2 linked regions of the Rhodopseudomonas palustris HaA2 genome follow. The protein of the gene in region 2 interacts with the protein of the main gene of each other region in a pairwise test. Links are inferred from orthologs where the notes say so. Each region holds a gene or a part of one and is shown on either strand. Other genes may lie near its edges. The genes, in order: mobA and RPB_RS14145.

What was found.
Region 1: the proteins of RPB_RS14145 (region 2) and mobA interact in binary tests that used the Escherichia coli proteins (3 or more experiments, as listed by UniProt). The link is inferred for Rhodopseudomonas palustris HaA2 from one-to-one orthologs.

The regions. Positions count from the first base shown.
Region 1 is NC_007778.1:2,134,655-2,137,734, forward strand. The notes cover bases 111-2,873. They hold mobA (molybdenum cofactor guanylyltransferase MobA), read right to left. Parts: upstream 1,933-2,873; coding sequence 1,288-1,932; downstream 111-1,287. Other genes in these bases: RPB_RS09415 (NAD(P)H-dependent flavin oxidoreductase), read left to right, coding at 111-147; RPB_RS09420 (alcohol dehydrogenase), read left to right, coding at 226-1,278; RPB_RS09430 (sulfurtransferase TusA family protein), read left to right, coding at 2,035-2,283; RPB_RS09435 (DUF6496 domain-containing protein), read left to right, coding at 2,349-2,705. In the rest of the region: more of RPB_RS09415, read left to right, coding at 1-110. UniProt on the Escherichia coli protein: Transfers a GMP moiety from GTP to Mo-molybdopterin (Mo-MPT) cofactor (Moco or molybdenum cofactor) to form Mo-molybdopterin guanine dinucleotide (Mo-MGD) cofactor.
Region 2 is NC_007778.1:3,197,363-3,200,465, reverse strand. What follows is about bases 103-2,888. They hold RPB_RS14145 (molybdopterin molybdotransferase MoeA), read right to left. Parts: upstream 2,209-2,888; coding sequence 997-2,208; downstream 103-996. Other genes in these bases: RPB_RS14135 (acyl-CoA thioesterase), read right to left, coding at 2,800-2,888; RPB_RS14140 (hypothetical protein), read left to right, coding at 2,440-2,790; lexA (transcriptional repressor LexA), read right to left, coding at 118-822. Also shown: RPB_RS14155 (ComEC/Rec2 family competence protein), read left to right, coding at 1-76; more of RPB_RS14135, read right to left, coding at 2,889-3,103. UniProt on the Escherichia coli protein: Catalyzes the insertion of molybdate into adenylated molybdopterin with the concomitant release of AMP.

The sequences.
Region 1 (3,080 bases), 1.1 Mb from region 2 along the record:
GACATCGACGTCGGCGCGCGCGAGAACCGGCCGCAACGCTGGCGCGATATCTGGAGCGCGGGACATTCGACCTCGGGCGTCGGCGGCATCGTGCCGGTCGCGGAGCTGGTCTCGCAAACCGCGCAGGAATTCCGCACTGCAGGATGAGCGCATTGTCGCGCCAGTCGACGGCTGTGCTGCGCCATGTCATATCTAGACGATAAGAAAAATCGGGGAGACCACGCCATGAAGAGCTTTCGCGTCTCGGGCTTCGGCCAGCCGCTTAGCGAAGACAACCGGCCGACGCCGGAATTGACCGGCACGCAGGTGCTGCTGCGCGTCAAGGCCGCCGGCATCTGCCACAGCGATCTGCACATCTGGGAGGGCGGCTACGAACTCGGCCACGGCCGCAAGAAGCTGTCGCTGGCCGATCGCGGCGTGGCATTGCCGCTGACGATGGGGCACGAGACCGTCGGCGAGATCGTCGCCGCAGGACCCGACGCCAAGGATGCGAAGATCGGCGATGTCGCGCTGGTGTATCCGTGGATCGGCTGCGGCCAATGCGCGGTGTGTCGCGAAGGCGACGAGAACATGTGCCTCAAGCCGCGGTTCCTCGGCGTGTATTGCGACGGCGGCTATTCCGACGAACTGATCGTGCCGCATCCGCGCTATCTGCTCAGCCTCGACGGGCTCGATCCGGTGACCGCGGCGCCGTATGCGTGTTCGGGCGTCACCACCTACAGCGCGCTGAAGAAGCTGGAATTCGCCTTCGACGGTCCGATCGTGATGTTCGGCGCCGGCGGGCTCGGGCTGATGGCGCTGTCGCTGCTGAAGGCGATGGGCGGCAAGGGCGCGATCATGGTCGATATCGACGCCAGGAAGCGCGAGGCGGCGGAGCAGGCCGGCGCGATGGCGACGGTCGACGGCGCGGCGCCCGACGCGCTGGAGCAAATCGCCAAGAAGGCCGGCGCGCCGGTGCGTGGCGCGCTCGACCTCGTCGGCAATTCGCAGACCGCGCAACTCGGCTTCGACTGTCTCACCAAAGGCGGCAAGCTGGTGATCGTCGGCCTGTTCGGCGGCGGCGCGCCATGGGCGCTGCCGTTCATCCCGATGCGCGCGATCACGATTCAGGGCTCGTATGTCGGCAATCTGCGCGAGACCCAGGAACTGCTCGATCTGGTGCGCGCCAACAAGATCGCGCCGATTCCGGTGACGCCGCTGCCGCTGCCCAAGGCCAACGAGGCGCTGATGGATCTGCAGAAGGGGCGGTTGGTCGGCCGCGCGGTGCTGACGCCGTGATCGCCGTCGTCAGTCCGGCTCGCGCATGGCGAGCCCCTCCGCCTCGGCGAGGTCCTGCGGCGTGTTGGCGTTGAAGAACGGATCGGCCGGCTCGACCGGCCATTCGGCCATCGCGCGCGGATAGCGCGCGGTGAAGCGGTCGACCTTGCGGATGTCGTCGGCGAGCAAGGCGCGGCGCAGGTCGATGCGCAGGCCGACGGGCCACAGCGCGATCACCGGATGCGAGCGGCCGGCCGATGCGGCGACGGCGATGTCGGCCTGCTGATCGATCCGCGCCTGATGCAGCCGCGCGACCAGATCGCGCGGCAGAAACGGACAATCCGCCGGCGTGCTCAGCATCCATCGGGCGGCGGGCCGGTGCTCGGCGACCCAGTCCAGCCCGGCGAGCACGCCGGCGAGCGGACCGCGAAAACCATCGACCGGATCGGCGATGACCGGCAGGTCGTAGTCCGCGAACCGCGCCGGGTCGCCGTTGGCGCTCAGCGCCAGGATGTCGCATTGCGATGCCAGGCGGTCGATCACCAGCGCCAGCAGAGTTCGGCCGCCGACCATGCGCAGCGCTTTGTCGCCGCCGCCCATGCGCTGCGCCAGGCCTCCGGCGAGGATGATTGCAGGTGGGGCGGGGGGGTCGGCCATCGAGCGTCTTCCGAACATTTCGGGGCACCTCATGGTGGTACAGGCGGAGGCGCTCGTCCGCAATAAGGCGAACGGCGGAGTGATTGACGCAGGCCACGCGCTTCGCCATCGTCCGCGGCGATGACAACGATCAAGCTCGACCTGACCGGACTGAAATGTCCGCTGCCGGTGCTGAAGACGCGCAAGGCGCTGACCGCGCTGCGCGGCGGTGACCGGCTGGAAGTGCATTGCACCGATCCGATGTCGCTGATCGATATTCCGGTGCTGATCCGGCAGACCGGGGATCAGGTCGACAGCGCGACACGATCCGAAGCGGCGATCGTGTTCGTCATCACCAAGGCCGCTACCGCCGATCGCGCCGACGACTGAAGCGGCGCGGTCGGGAACCAATGATCATCTCGGACGATTGATCTTTGTTTCCATGGGAGGAATTGATGGCCAGAAAATATGCGAAGAAAGCGTCGGCCAAGGTCGCGCGCGCGATGAAGAAGCGCAAGTCCGGCACGCTGAAGAGCGGCGGCTCCGGCAAGACGGTGAAGAGCCGCAAGCAGGCGATCGCGATCGGCCTGTCGGAAGCGCGCGCCGAAGGCAAGAAAGTGCCGAGCAAGAAGGGCGCGAAGAAGACCGGCACCAAGGCCACGAAGAAGACGACCAAGAAGTCGGCGAAGACGACCACAAAGAAGACGGCGGCGAAGAAGGCGACCAAGAAGTCGTCGAAAGAGAAGACGAAGAAGACGGCGGCCCGCAAGTCGGCGACGGGCCGCAAGCGCACGCCGTCGAAGAAGGGTTGAGCTCCGTCGACAAACGCCCTCGCTACAAACGTCCTAGAGCCCTTCATCGAATGATTGAAGCAACGCGGCATTCTCGCGTGCGGTGTCGTCATCCTGAGGTGCGAGCGCAGCGAGCCTCGAAGGATGCGGCCAAGGCGTTTGCGGCTCATCCTTCGAGGCCCGCAGCGCCGCGCATGGCGCGGCCCAGCGGGCACCTCAGGATGACGGCGGTGATTCCATCAAAACCAGAGCTGCTCTAGCGTTCGTCATTCCGGGGCGCTCGCGCAAGCGAGCGAACCCGGAATCCATAACACCTACGCCAACTGGCAAGACGTACTCGATCGCCTTCCTCGCTCAAATCCGAGCACCGGGGTTATGGATTCCGGGCTCGCGCTA
Region 2 (3,103 bases):
GCCGCAGCGGGCGGGTCCACGTCCCGCACCGGTCGATGCCACGCCGGCGCCGTTGGATCAGCACGACGAGGACTGAGCCCGCGGCGTGACGGCGCGTGGCTCAGTAAGGCGCGTGGCTCAGTATTTGCGATACAGACCGATCAGCTTGCCCTGGATCCGCACCCGGTTGGGCGGCAGGATACGGACCTCGTAGGCGGAATTGGCAGGCTCCAGCGCGATCGATGCGCCGCGGCGGCGGAAGCGCTTCAGCGTCGCTTCCTCCTCGTCGATCAGCGCCACCACGATGTCGCCGGTGTCGGCGCTCTCGTTGCGCTGGATCAGCGCCATGTCGCCGTCGAGGATGCCGGCATCCATCATCGAATCGCCGCGCACTTCGAGCGCGTAGTGCTCGCCGGAACCGAGCATGTCCGGCGGCACGCTGATGGTGTGACTGCGGGTCTGCAGCGCCTCGATCGGCGTGCCGGCGGCGATCCGGCCCATCACCGGCACCGCGACGTTGCGATCGGAGTCGTCTTCGGCATGCTGCGGGCTCGGCGGCCGCACCTTGCCGAGATTGCCTTCGATCACGCTGGGGGTGAAACCGCGGCGAGCGCCGCTATTGCCGCCGAGGTCGGGCAGCTTGATCACCTCGATGGCACGGGCGCGGTTGGGCAGGCGGCGGATGAAGCCACGCTCTTCCAGCGCCGTGATCAGGCGGTGAATGCCCGATTTGGAACGCAGGTCGAGCGCATCCTTCATCTCGTCGAACGAGGGGGGAACGCCGGCTTCTTTCAGCCGCTCGTTGATGAATTTCAGAAGCTCGAATTGTTTACGCGTCAGCATCTCGATCATTCCCCACGTCTGGCGACGATCGCCGTGTCGTCGTGCCGTCCGTTCATCGCGCCATGAAGACAGTCGGGCGAGGCGCAACTACTCGAAACAAATCATGAACGGACACTATATGTTCAGTATGTGTTCCGCAACCTCTTAATTTGAGGTCAACAAATGCGCAGATCGCTATTCCGGAAGCTTAAGGATGAGACATTGCGAGCCAGCCGCGGCCGCCGGCGCGAACGGCGGGCGAACGATCAGCGCCTGCGCTGCAGATAGCCGCGCCAGCAGCGACGAATCCTGGCGGTCGACCGGCGTCGCCAGCCATTGTCCGTCGTCGCGCAGCGCCAGACGGGCGCGCAGATAGTCCTCGCGCTGGTCGTTGGCGGTAAGGGCGGCGCCGAGCAGCGCCGGCTGGCGGCGGTGCATCGATTCGCGGATCCCGCAAAGCGCCCGGATCAGCGGCACCATGAACAGGAAGGCGCAGACATAGGAGGATACCGGATTGCCGGGCAGGCCGATCACCCGCATCGGGCCGAGCCGGCCGTGCATCATCGGCTTGCCCGGCCGCATCGCGATCTTCCAGAACGCAATGTCGGTGCCCTCGGCTTCCAGCGACGACTTGACCAGATCGTGGTCCCCGGCCGAGGCGCCGCCAGTGGTGACCAGCAGGTCGACCCCGAGGTCGCGCGCACGCGCGATCGCCGCGCGGGTGGCCTCGATGGTATCGGCGGCGATGCCGAGGTCGATCACCTCGGCGCCCTCGCTGCGCGCCAAGGCCCGCAGCGCATAGCCGTTGGAATAGACGATCTGGCCGGGGCCGAGTGCCGCGCCCGGCATCACCAGCTCGTCGCCGGTGGCGAGCATGGCGACGCGCGGCCGGCGATGCACCGGCAGCATGGGGTGGTTCATGCCGGCGGCGAGTGCGAGGTCGCGGTCGCTGAGCCGATCGCCCGCGCGCAGCAACACTTCGCCGGCGGTGAAGTCGATCCCGGCGGGGCGGATGTGGCGGCCGGGCCGGGTGGCTTCGGTAACCGTCACCTGATCGCTATCGCGGACCGTGTCTTCCTGGATCACCACGGTATCGGCGCCGTCGGGGATCACGCCGCCGGTGAAGATCCGCAGCGCTTGCCCCGGGCCGATCGATTGCTCGGCCGGCCGACCCGCGGCGATCTCGCCGATTACGGTGAGGCGCGCCGGCGCAACCGCGACATCGGCAGCGCGCACCGCATAGCCGTCCATCGCCGACATCGGCTGCGGCGGCTGCGTCCGCAGCGCCGCCAGGTCGCGCGCCAGCACGCGGCCATGTGCGTCGTCGAGCGCCACCATCTCCTCGGGCAGCCCGGCGGCGCCATCCAGCACGGCGGCAAGGGCATCAGCGACCGGCATCAGCGCCATCGGTTCGCTCCGGGGCTGGCGGCGGACCGATCCGGTCCGGCAAGGCGAGGGTGGCGTGTCATGAAAACGGCTTTAGGTGCCTCGCGACGCTTGCGCAAGATCCTCAGCGTGGTCCGCCGGCCCCGCTGCCGCGTGGTTCAAACGAAATCCTAATTGTGGGAACTGCAGCGCGAGCGGTAGGACGGGAAGGTCGGAGAGGTTTGGGTCCGGCGGACAGCTTGGAGTGCGCAGATGGGCGACGACTTTGCGAAATGGCTGCTGCGGATCGTCGGCGTGATCGGGTTGATTGCGTTCGGAACCACCTATGCGATCCGGCACGACTGGAGTCGCGGCTGGATGCCGTCCGCCAATCCGGATTACGCGCCGCCGCCCGTGAGCGCGCCTGAGACGGCGGCACCCGTCGCGCCGGCTGCTCCGGCCGCGCAGGCAACGGCGCCAGCGGCCCCGCCTGCCGCCGCAACGGCGCCGTCTGCAGCCGCACCGGCTGCCGCCCGCGCCTATGTGCCGTGCCAGCCGATCGGCCGTACCGCTCGGGGCGAACTGGTGTATTCGATGGATTGCCGGACGCCGCCGGCGCAATAGGCCGCGCCGTTACGCGCGATCGGATGCGGCGGCACCGCCGGTGTCATCCTTCGCCAGCACCATCACCGGCAGATACACCTGCGCAAATTCCGGCGGCAGGCGGCGCGGGCGGCCGCTCGATAGTTCGATGCAGACGAGCTGCCAGCGGCCGCGCATCACGGTGGCGCGGTCGCGCAGCCGGATCAACTGGAAGCGGCGCTCCATCAGGAGCTTGCCGTCGCTGCCATAGACCCAGGTGCCGAGCAGCAGTTCGTCGCCCAGATGGCTCGGCAGCAGGTAGTCGTATTCGCCGCGGCGGATCGCCATGGCGCGA